2 regions of the Bacillus sp. GW823-FHT06A11 genome follow, and region 1 is predicted to be linked to the other one. Evidence: riboswitches for the same ligand, from Rfam matches in the RefSeq annotation. Region 1 holds a riboswitch; the other holds the start of a gene.
The links. Region 1 has a riboswitch for magnesium ahead of mgtA (magnesium-translocating P-type ATPase). Riboswitches for the same ligand answer to the same signal wherever they lie in the genome.
Positions count from the first base shown of each region.

Region 2: it holds a riboswitch for magnesium, as region 1 does, so the genes downstream of both, mgtE (magnesium transporter) here and mgtA (magnesium-translocating P-type ATPase) in region 1, are expected to answer to the same signal.

Region 1 covers NZ_JBXAHS010000002.1:626,563-635,048, forward strand. The annotation lists gene AC1Q8L_RS11810 (tripeptidase T) at 1-470, shown strand, start outside; gene AC1Q8L_RS11815 (DNA polymerase IV) at 814-2,052, shown strand; gene AC1Q8L_RS11820 (MgtC/SapB family protein) at 2,094-2,795, opposite strand; gene mgtA (magnesium-translocating P-type ATPase) at 2,869-5,574, opposite strand; M-box (ykoK) riboswitch at 5,910-6,077, opposite strand; gene AC1Q8L_RS11830 (hypothetical protein) at 6,246-6,785, shown strand; gene AC1Q8L_RS11835 (DUF3932 family protein) at 6,820-7,071, opposite strand; gene rnz (ribonuclease Z) at 7,261-8,184, shown strand.
Region 2 covers NZ_JBXAHS010000001.1:2,363-10,012, reverse strand. The annotation lists partial or broken gene AC1Q8L_RS00040 (Ger(x)C family spore germination protein) at 1-335, shown strand, start outside; partial or broken gene AC1Q8L_RS00035 (HXXEE domain-containing protein) at 517-615, shown strand; partial or broken gene AC1Q8L_RS00030 (Rieske 2Fe-2S domain-containing protein) at 827-1,773, opposite strand; gene AC1Q8L_RS00025 (FtsW/RodA/SpoVE family cell cycle protein) at 1,961-3,082, opposite strand; M-box (ykoK) riboswitch at 3,268-3,444, opposite strand; M-box (ykoK) riboswitch at 3,952-4,117, shown strand; gene mgtE (magnesium transporter) at 4,399-5,727, shown strand; gene AC1Q8L_RS00015 (phosphodiester glycosidase family protein) at 5,884-6,981, shown strand; gene AC1Q8L_RS00010 (penicillin-binding transpeptidase domain-containing protein) at 7,261-7,650, shown strand, end outside.

The DNA of each region.
Region 1 (8,486 bases):
GTCGCATTGACTCTGAAACGACTGCAAACATTGGACGTTTTGAAGGTGGTACACAAACGAATATCGTTTGCGATCATGTACAAATCTTTGCAGAAGCTCGTTCTTTAATCAATGAGAAAATGGAAGCACAAGTTGCGAAAATGAAAGAAGCATTTGAAACAACTGCAAAAGAAATGGGTGGTCATGCAGACGTTGAAGTAAACGTTATGTACCCAGGATTTAAATTTGCTGATGGCGATCACGTTGTAGAAGTTGCAAAACGTGCAGCTGAAAAAATTGGTCGTACACCTTCTCTTCACCAAAGTGGTGGCGGAAGTGATGCAAATGTAATTGCAGGACACGGTATCCCAACAGTTAACTTGGCAGTTGGTTATGAAGAAATTCATACAACAAACGAGAAGATTCCTGTTGAAGAGTTAGCAAAAACAGCAGAATTAGTTGTTGCAATTATTGAAGAAGTAGCGAAGTAATAGAATAGAAAAAGCGTGTAAATCAATTGTGATTTACACGCTTTTTATTTTGATTCGATTGTTTTTACAAGGCGTATAAGCCAATACAAGAAAAATCATAGCAGTATATAATATTAGACGAGAGAAAAATTCAAACGTATTCATGTTGAAAATTGGAAGGAGTAAATAATTATGATGATTAATATAACTACAAGGAACATATAGTTAATTTCACCATAATCAGCCTCTTTCACATGTGTATCCTCTTTATATGGATTATAAAAAAGAACAAGTAATTATTATAACTATTGTGCAAAATTTGATATAATAAAAGAACGAACGTTCTGATTAGGGAGTGAGTACTATGCGAGAAATGTATCCGAAAAATGGTCGTGTAATTTTACATGTAGATATGAATTGCTTTTTCGCATCTGTTGAAATTGCTCATGATCCATCATTACAAGGAAAGCCATTAGCGGTTGCTGGAAATGAAAAAGAGAGAAAAGGAATTATCATAACATGTAGTTATGAGGCGAGAGAATACGGAATACGTACGACGATGCCCCTTTGGGAAGCGAAAAGGTTATGCCCGCAATTAGTTGTAAGGCGTCCTAATTTCACATTATATCGCGAAGCTTCATTTCAAATGTTTCAAGTCCTTTCCCGTTTTACAGAAAAGATACAACCAGTCTCAATAGATGAAGGATATTTAGATATTACAGATTGCTACGCACTTGGTTCTCCTGTTGAAATAGCAAAGATGATTCAACAAGCACTATTAACAGAGTTGCAGCTTCCGTGTAGTATTGGAATCGCTCCAAATCTTTTCCTAGCAAAGACCGCTTCAGATATGAAAAAACCACTTGGTATTACCGTGCTTCGAAAACGCGATATTCCAGAACTGATTTGGCCACGTCCAGTTGGAGCAATGCATGGAATTGGTGAGAAAACAGCTGAAAAATTAAATGGTATTCATATACAGACAATTGAACAGTTGGCAAAGGGAGACGAGCATATCATTCGCGCTAAAATTGGCAAGCACGTTGTTGATTTGCAAAGGCGTGCAAAAGGTATGGATGATAGGGAAGTGGATCCGAGTCAAATGGGACAGCATAAAAGTGTCGGTAACTCGATGACTTTTTCAAAGGATATGGATGAAGAGAAAGAATTACTTGATATGTTAGAACGTTTATCAAAGTCAGTGAGTAAAAGGTTACAAAAGCGAACCCTTGTCAGCTATAATATTCAAATTATGATTAAATACCATGATAGACGAACAGTAACACGGAGTAAGCAATTGAAAAATGCGATTTGGGAAGAACGCGATATTTTTCAAGCAGCATCCCGTTTATGGAAGCAACATTGGGATGGTGATTCCATTCGTTTACTAGGTGTTACAGCTACTGAAATAGAGTGGAAGACAGAATCGGTGAAACAATTAGATTTGTTTTCATTTGAAGAGGATGCAAAAAAAGAACCGCTACTTGCTGTCATTGATCAAATTAATGATAAGTATGGAACACTGCTTTTACAACGAGGTAGTCAACTACTACGTAAGCAAGAGAAGTCGTTTCAACAAAAGTTAGAAAATAAATTTATGTAGAAGGTGTCATGAAGTAGTAAAAATCATGACACCTTTCCTATTTAACTCGCTTCTAAATCTAAAGAAGTCTTCCATCCAGCTCCAGTAACGCCAGATTCTAATAGCATTCTACTTACTATTTTTTCAATTAAGATAGCTGCATTTGTCTTGCAATGTAATATAGCCTGTATACAAACTTTTTGATTAGAATCTACATCTTCACTATACAACTCTTTTAAACTGAGCCCTTCTGTACTTACCATATGCATAAGTAAAAAACGAATATGTGCTTCAGTTTCTTCTGAACAAGTAAGGGAAAGTAAGTAGTTCGTTTGTTCAGGTGATTCTTCTTTTGATTTTTTATTCATAAAAAGAGCAATTGGGCGAAGAAGTATATTTGCTAGTAACACGCCGGCTGCACCTAATATAGCTGCAACGAGGAAACCGGCGCCTGTAAGAGTACCGACAGCAGCTGCACACCATAAAGTAGCTGCCGTATTTAGCCCTCTAATACTAAAACCATCGCGGATAATAACGCCACCCCCTAAAAAACCAATGCCACTAACGACTTGAGCAGCAATGCGTGAGGGGCTAGCATCATGATCAAGCATGACGGATAATAAAACAAATATACAGGCACCAAGTGATACGAGAGCATTTGTCCGTAACCCAGCCATTCGATGTCTCCATTGTCTTTCCATTCCGATGCAAGCTCCTACAATAATTGCTATAACTAATCTGAATATAATGTCGTACCATACCATCATGGTCACCTCCATATATAAATATGTGTTATGTCTTTTAGAATGAGCGGGGAATACCCACTCATTCTTATTTTTACAACCAGCTATGAAACTTTTTAATATAAAGCTTTTTCAGGAATTGTGTTAAAAAAGCGTAGCCTAATAGTATTCCTACTAACCAAGGGAAGTAGCTAAGTGGCAATGCTTGTAAACCAACGGCTGCACCAAGTGGTGAGAATGGAATATAAATCCCTATTGCCATAATAAGAGCGGTTAATAAAACGACGGGTGTTGATGCAGTGCTTTGAATAAATGGAATCTTCTGTGTTCGTATCATGTGAACAATTAAAGTTTGAGTTAACAATCCAACCACAAACCAACCGGACTGGAATAATGATTGCTCGCTCGGTGTATTTGCGCCAAATACATTCCACATGACTACGTATGTGATAATATCAAATATGGAACTAATTGGGCCGATACAAATAATGAAGTTTCGTAAGTTTGCAGTATCCCATTTTCGGGGTTTTTCTAGAAACTCTTTATCCATTTTGTCCCATGGAATAGAAAGTTGTGAAATATCATAAAGTAAGTTTTGAATTAAAAGATGAATGGCAAGCATCGGTAAAAAAGGAATGAAAGCACTTGCTACTAACACGCTAAACACATTACCGAAGTTAGAGCTAGCTGTCATCTTAATATATTTTAAAATATTTCCGAATGTAGTACGTCCTTCTACAATCCCGGCTTCTAATATAGTTAAACTTTTTTCGAGTAGAATAATATCAGAAGCTTCTTTCGCAATATCAGTAGCAGTATCAACAGATATTCCGACATCAGCTTCACGTAATGCTACAGCATCGTTAATGCCGTCTCCCATGTAACCTACAGTGTGTCTGTTTCCTTGTAATGCGTGTATAATGCGAGATTTTTGCATTGGATTAAGCTTCGCAAATACAGTCGTTTCTTCAGCAAGTTTTGCTAATGCTTTATCTGGTAAAGAATCAATCTCGTAACCGAGGATTGGTTCGCCGATATCTAATCCAACTTCTTTACAAACTTTTCGTGTAACAATTTCGTTATCGCCAGTTAAAATTTTTACTTGTACACCATGCTTTTGTAATGCTTGAATTGCAGCTGCTGCAGATGGTTTCGGTGGATCTAAAAAGCCGATATATCCAGCGAGAATCATATCAGTTTCGTCTTTTACTGCGTACTCTTTATCATTTATGTTTCTATCTTTTTTATAAGCCACAGCAATAACCCGCATACCTTCACTATTCAATGTCTCGCTTAGTTTTTTGACATTTGAGCGTATTTCCTCAGTGAGTGTAACGATTTTTTTATCCACTTCAGTGTAGTTGCAAATTGATAAAATTTCTTCTACGGCACCTTTACAAACCATTGTATGTTCACCTGAAATATCTTTTACGATGACTGACATACGCCGGCGGGCGAAATCGAATGGAATTTCATCTAGCTTTTGAAAAGCTGATGGGTCAAATGTATTGTTTTCCTCTGTATGCTTAATAACAGCTTTATCTATTAAGTTTTTCAATCCAGTTTGATAGAAACTATTTAAATAGGCAAATTGCAAGACACGATTGCATTTATTTCCACTAGAATCTAAGTGACGAACAAGGACAACTTTATCTTCTGTTAAAGTTCCGGTTTTATCTGTACAAAGAATGTTCATAGCACCTAAGTTTTGAATAGAATTTAGCTGTTTTACAATTACTTTTTGTTTAGACATGTTAACGGCACCTTTAGCTAAATTAGCAGTTACAATCATTGGTAACATTTCAGGTGTAAGACCAACAGCAACGGCAATAGCGAAGAAGAAAGCTTCTTGCCAATCTCCCTTTGTGAATCCGTTAATGAGAAGGACGATAGGCGCCATAATAAGCATGAATGTAATTAAGAGCCAGCTTACTTTGTTTACACCTTTATCAAAGCTTGTTTCTACACGCTTTCCGATTACCTTATTTGCTAAAGAGCCGAAATACGTATCGGTACTTGTTGAGATGACAACAGCTTTTGCGCTACCACTTACAATATTTGTTCCCATGAAGCAAAGGTTTTCCATATCGAGTGGATTGTAATTTTTTTTCATGTTTTTCGGTAAGATATGCTTATTTTCTGTATGGTAGCAGTGTTCGTATTTTTCTATAGGAAGTGCTTCCCCTGTCAAAGAAGATTGATTAACAAATAAATCTTTAGCGGATACAACACGCACATCAGCTGGAACGATATCACCAGCTGAAAGGGAAATAATATCGCCAGGTACAAGCTCTTCAATTGGAATTTCTGTTGTGTAATTTCGATTTAAATTCGTTACATTTTTTGTTTCATGTACAAATCCATTTATTCTAAATACGCTCGCAGTTGTTCGAACCATAGCCTTTAACTTATCGGCAGCTTTTTGAGAACGAAATTCTTGGGAAAACCGAATCGTTGCACTAAGTAGTACCATTGCAGATACGACAATTGTTCCTTGTATGTCATCTGTGAAAAAGGAGAGTGCTCCAAGAGCTAATAAAACGAAAATAAATGGATTTTTAAATGCCAGCAGAAATTGAATGTACCACGGCGCCATTTTATTATGAGCTATTTCGTTCGGACCGTAAAAAGAAAGTCTACGAGCCACTTCTTGTTTAGATAATCCATCTTGTGTTGTTTCTAGAAGTTTTAACGCAGAGATTACATCTTGTGTTGCAACCTCCACTAATAATTCGTTATTTGTTTTCATGCTATCTTGCTCATAAGCATGCTTTGTTTCTTGTCTTTGTAAATTAAACATCGGTAGTTCCTCCTCTGTCATGAAGGAGGAAACAATCTGTTACCTAACTAACTATTTGAAATGGTGAGGAACAGTTTCTTTCCTACCTACATGATGAAATATGAATGTAAAACGTATGGGTATCTGGGCCGAATCATCAATTGCCAACTGTTCCTCACCTCCGTACAATTTAGTAGTTTCTGAATATGCTATGTTTGTTTCATAGTAAGGTGCATATAGACGTAAAAAGACCTTTACTCAAAACGAGTAAAGGTCTGAATTCGCAGTTAAAAGAGTCCACAACAAAGACTGCTAGTAGACATAAATAAAAACAGTTTTTGTGTATGACAAAATACATGCACCTCTCCCTCGTTGAGTTTTAGCACTGTATAGCATAGGTACTGAAACCAGCTACGTTAAAAAAGGCCTTCATTCCGACCTTTCCTGTTGACCCATTGGCGTCTCTCGACATTTTTGGGCAGCAGCGTTTCTCTATACAGGAGCCTCACCTAACAGAGACCATATTCAATTACATGTTGAATGTTAGCACTGTAAAATCGTAGTGTCAATATCTTTTTTATCTGTGTTTTTAAAATATTAAATGGATTTATAATAGATATATGGGATGAAATACATGATATTAATTATAAATAATGTGGAAAATAAATATTTTTATAAAAGGGGAATTTGTAATGGTACCACAAAATTTTATTATAAATATTGAGAATCAAAAGTGGTTGTTTAATGAGCAGGAAGATTTATGTTCTCACGGGGAAATTTATTTAAATGTGGATGGAACGATTATTACACAAACAGGTATGGATGAGGAATGGGGAATAAGTGAATCAGCTCTAGCTCTGTTACGAACTTTAGATAAAGAATATATTTGTGATATTGAAAATGAAGAGGGGCTTATTTTGCACGGATGTGGCACTATGCTCATGTTAGGATGCCCAATTTTAATTCATTGGACTATAAACCATATAGGTGAAAATGTGGTTTTAAAGGATTTTGTCAAAGTTATTTCTACTGATCAAAAGGCTATATACTATGAAGGGCTTCATATAGAAGTAAATGAAAATGAATATAGAAAACAAATTGTTTCTTTTGCGCTACAAGCAAAAGAATTATTCAATAAATCAAGTGAAAAGATAATTTTAGATGAGTTTGATCAAAGTATGTATACAGACTTGTGGACGGAATATAATCATTTGCTAAATAAGTATAAATAAAAAAGCACTGTAACCAGTGCTTTTTTATTATAGATTACGAGATTGTAGGGTTTTCAAAAATAACAATCTCTGAACTGTTTGTAGTTGAAACGCGTTGGGCGTAATATGTTAAAGCTGAAGAAATATATGCTGGTAACGTATCATTTGTATGTGATGTTGTATATTCATGGATTAATTCCTTTAAAGTTGTCCATTCTAATTGTGCTGGGTGATCAGACACGAAAGAACTTACCCAGCGATCAAATGAAGATGAAAAATCAGTTTGTAAACGAAATACTTCTTTCATAATAAAACGCTCCCTTAAAATGTAGTATAATCATTTTAACACAAAACACGAACGATTGCTAAATTTTTTAAGTATAACGTTCGTGTTATATAGTTGTCTAGATGATTGGTTATGTAAATTCAATTTGCCATTTGAAATAACATTCCGTAAGATGAGAGATAGAGTATATTTAGAGCTGGAGGAAAGAAAGTGGAATTTGTATTTTTAGGAACTGGTGCAGGTGTTCCTTCAAAAGGAAGGAACGTTTCAGCAATTGCTTTACAATTGTTAGAAGAACGAGGACAAACTTGGTTATTTGATTGTGGCGAGGCCACGCAACATCAAATATTACATACATCTGTACGTCCGCGCCGCATTGAAAAAATATTTATTACGCATTTACATGGCGATCATATTTTTGGATTGCCTGGTTTATTAGGTAGCCGTTCATTTCAAGGAGGAACTACGCCTTTAACGGTGTATGGACCGAAAGGAATTAAACAATTTATTGAAGTGGCATTATCGGTAAGTACGACACATGTGAAATATCCACTTGAAGTTGTGGAGATAACAGAAGAAGGTACCGTATTTGAAGATAATGAATTTTATGTAGAAACGAAAAGATTGTCACACGGTATAGAATGTTTTGGATATCGTATTGTAGAGAAAGATATACAAGGTGCTCTTTTAGTTGATAAGTTGCTTGAGATGGGTGTGAAACCAGGTCCAATCTTTAAACGTTTAAAGGATGGAGAAGTAGTTGAATTAGAGGATGGCACGATATTAAATGGAAATGAGTTTATCGGCCCACCTCAAAAAGGAAGAATTATTACTATCTTAGGTGATACGCGATATTGCGAAGCAAGTAGGGAGCTTGCGCAAGATGCAGATGTACTTGTCCATGAAGCGACTTTCGCAGCAGAAGATGAGCAACAAGCGCATGATTATTTTCATTCCACATCTAAGCAAGCTGCGAGCATTGCACTTCAGGCAAATGCGAAGCGATTAATCTTAACTCACATTAGTTCTCGCTATCAAGGAGATACATATAAGGAATTATTGAAAGAGGCAAGAGAGTTGTTTTCTAATACAGAAATAGCGACAGATTTGAAATCATTCCCAGTAGAAAAATAATAATTTTGTAAAAAATGGTAACGGTGGGTTACCATTTTTTTATGTCTAAAAAAATTTAAAAATAAAACTGTTATTATTTTATACTTATACTTGGATGATACAGAAAATTAGAATGGTTTGAATATATACGATAAAAATACGAAATAATGATTATTTAGAAAAACTGTTATATAAGTCAGATGACATACAAGTGATACAAATAGCAGGAATGGACTTTTATTCAGAACTTTTAAAATTCAACAAAAGTAAGCGTTTTATAAAAAACAAGCTATAATGAGGGCAGATTATAATTTATGATAAGT
Region 2 (7,650 bases), on a different contig from region 1:
GAAGAAACATCCGTCTATTTGTTTCTCGAGGGTACTTTGGCGGAGTTGCATTTTAGCCATTATAAACAAGTTATGGATGAAAAACGCTTAACGAAGGATATTTCAAAAGAGATGGAGCAAAGGATTCAAAAATCAATAAAGCTTGTTCAAAAAAATATAAGGTGGATGTATTAGCATTAGGAGAAGTATATAAGCGGAATAATTATAAAGAATGGAAGAAAATAAGTAAGAATTGGGATCAAGGTGAAAATTATTTTAGTAATGCTGACATTAATGTTTATGTTCATCCAGTAATTGAACATTCAGGCTCAACTTTACCGAAGAGAGTGAAATAAGGTGATTTAAGTCGTTAGCGGATTAGAAATACGCTAAACGATATTAATGCTGGTTCTGCATTTTCAATCAGTGCAGACTTATGTACTTTAAACGTGATTAATAAATTATATTTGGCTTATTATGATCCTTTGGTTAGCACTAGTTAGAGTTATAGTAAAAATATTAAGTACAAACGACTTATTTTTAATAATAAGAGGAAATATGTTACTGAAAAGTAAGGAGACAAATTATTACTTTTCTAAAGAGTCATTAGGTCCGTACAATGATGCATTAAAGTGATTCATAAGGGATTCTGAATGCTAAGAGAGTGAGAATGAATTACAAAAGAAAGGTGCATAGGCGCCTTTCTTTTTTTGAAGGGATTTTTTGTTACGAGTTAGTACAAAATTGGGTTCAGGGGGTACTATAAAATTTTAGCTTGATGGCGATGGGGTAGCATCCACGTCTATCAACATCACTACACCTATATTTAATACTGCGTTACGTGCCTTTAATCAAGTGAAAAACAAGACCCATTTTGTAAAAACTGAAACCAACGTTTTCTAAACTGAATTTGAGCCATATCTGCATGAACATGGGCCTCCATTTTTAAAGCTTCTGGTATAGGTCTAGGATGTTGACTTTCTACAATAATTTGATCCTCTTTTAGTACTCTTAAACTAAATTTAGCTAAAATTTGGTCTAGTAAAGGGAAGTACTTTAAAAATGTCCTTCCGGTATATCCCATAATTAATGTCTCTTCTTCATCAATTGGTGTAAACGTAATATACGGAATAAATGACTCATTCTCCTGTTTGCCACTGTGAAGCATCCACTGATGTGGGAATTTGTATTCAAGGTAAGCATCACCATTTGAGAATATAAACTGATCCAGTGTTCCCTCCAGCTTATAATTGGTTGATTCGGCTTTTGTTTTTCTACCAATCGTTTTTTTATGTATATAAGCAAGATGAGCAGTATCCAGCACAGATTCGATTGATCGAGTAAGGTGTGCATTCCAAGTGGCGTGGAAGAAAGAGAGTTTAAAGGGAGTGTTCTCCATTACATGAAAAGTTTGCCATTCAGGTGGAGTTTCCTCACTATCAGGGTATATCCAAATCAACCCAATTTTTTCTCTTACAGGGTATGAGAAGGTATGAGCAAATTTCGGGATAGGTTTATTGGGTTGGGATGGAATTCTTACACAAGTACCACAACTATCGAATTCCCAACCATGGTAGGGACAGACTAGTTTACCATTTACTACTTGTCCCAGTGATAAGTCAGCGCCACGATGAGGGCAGTAAGGTGATAGAGCCTGAACTTCGCCTTTTTCATCCCGATATAATACAAAATCTTTGCCAGCAACTCTTTTTTTACTGGGATCTTTTTTATATCTTTTACATAACTCACAGCATACCAATTACGTGGGAATACTCTATTTATATTTAGAGTCATTTATTTTCTCCTTCTTTTTTATTCACCTAGTAGATATTAGTGGTGTCTACTGTATACTGTCTATTCTATGCTATAAAATATTTTAAATGTTCGTTTAAAATTAATAAATCTACAGTTTAATCAAATCATTATGAAAGCCTGCATAATCTCTCTAAATGTAACAAAAATGACTAAAGTACAATAGATTTTAAAAAGGAGAAAGTTTTATTTTATCGAAAATTGAGATATTAAGCAATATTCCTATTGCTATTAAATTCACCATTAAAGAACTTCCACCAAAACTTACAAATGGAAATGGAGTACCTGTAAGAGGAAATAGTCCCGTAATACCACCTAAATTTACAACTGATTGCATACCAATCATACATCCTATACCAATTGCTATAAAACTGCCGAATGGATCTACACATAATTGTGCAATTTTTAAGGAGCGAAGTACTATAGTCAAAACTCCAACCAATAGAATAAATACACCAATAAATCCTAGTTCTTCAGAAACTATTGCCATTATAAAATCAGTGTGTGGTTCTGGAAGATAACCTGTTTTTTGTATGCTATTTCCAAATCCACGACCAGTGATTCCTCCAGAGCCCATGGCAATAAAAGAGTTTACAAGCTGGTATCCATTTCCTTGCGCATCAAGAAAGGGATTGAAAATCGTAGTAATACGTGTCTTTTGAACTTCTGATAAACTATATTGAATCAAATAATATAAAATAGGTAACCATAAAATAGAACCGATGGTAGTTCTTTTGATTAGTAGATTTATATTTATTCCTGAACAAAGAAATATGCTAAAACCTATACCTAATATTAAAAGTGCAGATCCTAAATTTGGTTGTTTAAAGATAAGAAAAAAAATTGTAGCTAAAAAAAATAAAAGTTTTCCGATACCACTCCAGTTATTTTTAGCTTGTTCTTGTCGCAATGCAAAAAAACGGGCTGTTACAAGGATTGTTCCTAATTTAAGAAATTCAGCTGGCTGTATTCCAAAGATCCATGATTGAGCATTATTTACCACTTTTCCTTTCCATAAAACCATAATTAATAAAAAAATCCCCCCAACCATAATACAGATTGAGACTATTCGTTTTTTCCATATTTCATATGGGAGTAAAGCACAAATTATTAATCCTATTGTTCCTAAAAGTAGCTTTGTTAATTGAGAATCAACAAAATGTCTACTGTTATAACCGTAATGTTGGACAGCGACAATGGAGCTTGCACTATACATCATGATAATACCTAAAGTACATGTTATGAATAGAGGAAGGAGCAATAGATAATCGAGTTTTAATATTTTTTTCATTTTAATATCCTCCTGATTTAAAACAAAACATAATATTACATTTGCTAATGAATAGAATCTTGTTCTCGTCAATTACTAAATATGACTTTTGTTTAGGAAGATTCTATCGCTTATTCCCTGTTTTTTACGCAAAAATCCCCCTAGTATGTAACTAGAGGGATTCAAAATGGCATGAGTAAATAAGGCTTTTTTCCCTCTAGTAGAGCTTTGGCACTATACAACGTAAAGTAATGAAAATTCATTACTTAGCTATCTTAAGAAGAGCCTTAATCCGACAATTCCTGTTCTACCCATTGGCGTCTTTCGACATTTTTGGGCAATAGCCTGTGTTTGCATAGGAGCCTCACCTAACAGGTTAAGCAATATAAATTTTATGTGTTTGTTTCGTGTAGCAAGCATAAATATATTTTTTTTGCTTGTCAAGCAACCATATTGCTAATTTTATTTGTTTTATTGCTTTATAGTTCTTTGAGAAATGATATGAAAAAATGTCTGTAATCATTCTGTATAAGTACATATTTTTGACTTGTAGTGTATCGTTTGATTAAGTAGTTTAACCATATAAATTTGATAAACAGTAAAGAAGATTTTAATCATAAAAGAAGATTTTTTTGTGAATGTTCTTTTGATATACAGAATGACTAATTATTCATCTTTTGTTATAAAGTTGGAATTTGATTAAAAACAATAAGTTTCATATGTTTTATTACGTTTCTTCGAATTAAATCTATTTGAATTCTATGTTTTTTAAGGGGAATTTTAAATTTATAATAAAATATAATTTCATTTTCTATAAAAGATTTTTTTATGAATGGAATTGAAAGTCAGTTGACAAATATTAAATTCTGGTTTAAATTTTGAAGTAATTCAATAAACTTTGTTAGGTGAGGCTCCTGTATAGAGAAACGCTGCTGCCCAAAAATGTCGAGAGACGCCAATGGGTCAACAGGAACGGTCGGATTAAGGCCCTTCTTAATGTAGCTGGTTATAAAAACCTATGCTATACAGTGCTAAAACTCAACGAGGGAGTGGTATACGATTTGGTAGAAAGGCACCTCTGTGATTTCGGCAGAGCTGTCTTAATAATCATTTATTTGTATTGTGATAAAACCTTTACTCCTTTTTGAGTAAAGGTTTTTCTGTTTAATGTTATTTATTTTTATCTTGTTTATATTCAAAAAGGAGGTAATTCTAAATAATGAATTGATTGCAATGTAACTATTATTGCTCTAATAAAAAATTTTAGACAGATAAAATAAAACAAAACCACTCATGAAACTCTAGAGTCTCCCTTAGCAATATGAGGAGGAGTTAACATGAAGAAATTATTAAAAGAATTACTTGTAACCAAAAATAATTTGGATGCAGAGAAAGTTTTACGTCTTCCGTCGTATGATGTTGCGCAAGAAGTAAAAAGATTTTCAATTGAAGATCAAATCATATTGCTAAATACGATTCCCGTATTAAAAAGCTCTAAAATTCTTCAATATATGAGTGCAGAAGAAAAATATAATATCTTAATTCACTTATCTGAAAACAAAGCTAAAAAGTTACTAAATTTACAACCGATTGATGAATTAGTAGATTTACTTCTAGCGGTTCATCCTGAAAAACAAGCTAAATTAATGGCGTATCTAGACAAAATTACAAAACATAACGTAAAAAAATTGATGAATTTCAAACCTGAAACGGCAGGAAGTCTTGTCACAAGTGATTTTGTTGCAGTTAGAGGAAATTGGTCAGTAAAAATGACATTGAAGTACATTAGGGAACATTCTGAAAATGTAGAATCAATATCTTATAGTTATGTTCTTGATAGTCATGGTTATCTTGAGGGAATCGTTTCCATACATGAGTTATTACTAGCAGCAGATGAAGAGATATTATCTACTATCATGATGCCAGAGGTAATTTCAGTACATGCTGAAGTTGACCAGCAAGAAGTTGTAAAAAAGCTACTAAATTATAATTTAGCAGCCATACCTGTGATAACAGTAAATAATAAAATGATTGGTATTATAACATTTGATGACGTAATGAATGTTATGGAAGCAGAAGCTACAGAAGATATTCAAAAGTTAGGCGGAAGTGAACCGTTGAATCAATCTTACTTTGAAGCTAGCGTTTGGAGTATTTTCTTCAAACGTCTACCATGGTTATTACTTCTTTTTGTTGCTGAGGCATATACAGGTACAGTATTAAAGTATTTTGAAGACGAAATTGAAACTGTAGTTGCCCTTGCTTTCTTTGTTCCATTATTAGTAGGTACTGGAGGGAATACAGGAACACAGGTTGTAGCAACAATTACTCGTGCAATTGGTATTGGAGAGGTGAAATTTAAAGACATTTTCCGTGTAATGAAAAAGGAATTTGCAATAGGTATGCTTCTTGGACTTGCACTTGGGATAGCTGGGCTCACTCGTGCTTATATGTTAGGAGTTGGAACAGAAGTTGCACAAGTTGTAGCAATTACTTTATTATTTATTGTTATTTGGGCCTCTCTTGTAGCAGCTGTTTTACCTTTGATTCTAAGAAAATTAAAACTAGATCCTGCAGTTGTTTCAGGTCCATTTATTACAACATTTGTTGACGGAACAGGATTAGTAATTTATTTCATGGTTGCAAAAATGTTATTAAATTTATAAATATACACTGAAAAAATGAAATTCGGAATAAGTATTTTGCCCTAATTGCTAAAATATAGCGGGGAATTCAGGCATGATGAAATCAAACACCTTTGTCTTTATTAAAAAATATTTTAAAAGATTCATTGAATGTAATTAATACCGGAGGATAAAACTATGAAACATCTAAGAAAAATCTTCAAACGAATTTTGCTTCTATTGTCTATTTTCATGCTTATTGGCATAGGAATATTATTTGGTACTAGCTATGGCCGGGAGCTTCGCATAACAATGGCTGGGAGTATACTAACTTCTCAGCATCCACAATATGCGAAGTATACATTCCTATCCCAAAAGGAACTAGATAAATTGCAAGATAGAATTAATCATCCAAAATGGTCAAATAGTGATGAGCATATTTATAAAAAAATAGCAGGAAAAAGATTAGAAGAATTTAAAAATCAGCCATTAGAAATTGATGTAGAAACGATTAAAAGTAACAAAGATAGTCGCTTTCTTTTTGAAGGAAAATTAGTTACTATTAGCAATCCCTTCAATGTTAAACTTGTTAGCCATCAAGGAACACAGGGCGCTAACAGGGGAGAAAAAATTAGCGTAATGGCAAAACGTAATCATGCACTTGTTGCTGTGAATGCAAGTGGATTTGCTGACGAAACAGGAAGGGGTGGAGGAAATGTTGCTACTGGAATTGTGATAGAAAATGGGAAAGCTATTGATACAAATATGGATAGAAATGCCCCTACAATTATTACGGGATTAACAAAGTTTGGTCAAATGATAACAGGAAATTATTCTACCCAACAACTGTTGGATAAACAAGTCGTTTCCGCAGCTGGATTTATGCCACAGTTAATTGTAAATGGAGAAAAAATGATTACAGAAGGAGACGGCGGTTGGGGGTCGGCTCCAAGAAGTATTATGGCCCAAAAAGAAGATGGTACAATTATGTTTCTAGTTATTGACGGTAGACAGACGCATAGTATAGGGGCTACGTTAAAAGAGTGTCAAGATATTCTATATGAAAAAGGCGCTATAAATGCAATGGCAATGGATGGAGGTTCTTCTGCTACGCTATATTTAGGAGGAAAGGTTATAAATTCACCGTCTACATTATCCCATGAAGATCGTTATTTACCGAACGCTTGGGTGGTAACAGCAAACCAAAAACAAAAAATAAAGATGACAATTGATGGGAGAAAAATAGATACCAAAACATCAGATGAATTTGATGCGAACATTTCAACGAATTTATGAATTATTAAAAATAGAACAAATACATGATTTTTATCTCGTTAGTTGGAAAATTAAAATTATTTTTTAAAATTAGAAATTATTATTTCATATTCATGATTTGCACAATATCAAACGAGAGTGATGAGGATTCCAAATTTACGGAATTCTTATCACTCTTTTTTAGTTTTTTGTAAATATGGAACAATATCCTTACTTTCACTGTCTATTAAGCGTTAAAACATTTTTTATTAAATAAATTAAGAAAGGAATCATCATTTTTAACTAAGGGAGAAGATTGAATTGAAAAAATTATGGATGCTGTTTTTCATTTGTTTCGCAGTTATGTTGGTAGGATGTAATAAAAACGAACCGCCAAAACAAGCATTTGAAGAATATATTAATTTATGGAATGATAAAAAGTTTGCAAATATGTATGATCATTTATCAGATCATGCCAAAAAATCGATTTCTAAAAAAGAATTTACAGAAAAATATCAAAAAATATATGAGGGGATTGGAGCTAAGAATTTAAAAGTTAAAATGAAAGGAGAGAATACGAAAGATAAAGAGCTTTTTCTTTTTGAAGTTAAGATGGATACGGATGTAGGACCAGTTTCATTCATCCATGAAGCAAAACTTGTGAAAGATAAAGAGTCTTGGAAAACAGATTGGACACCAGACTTCATCTTC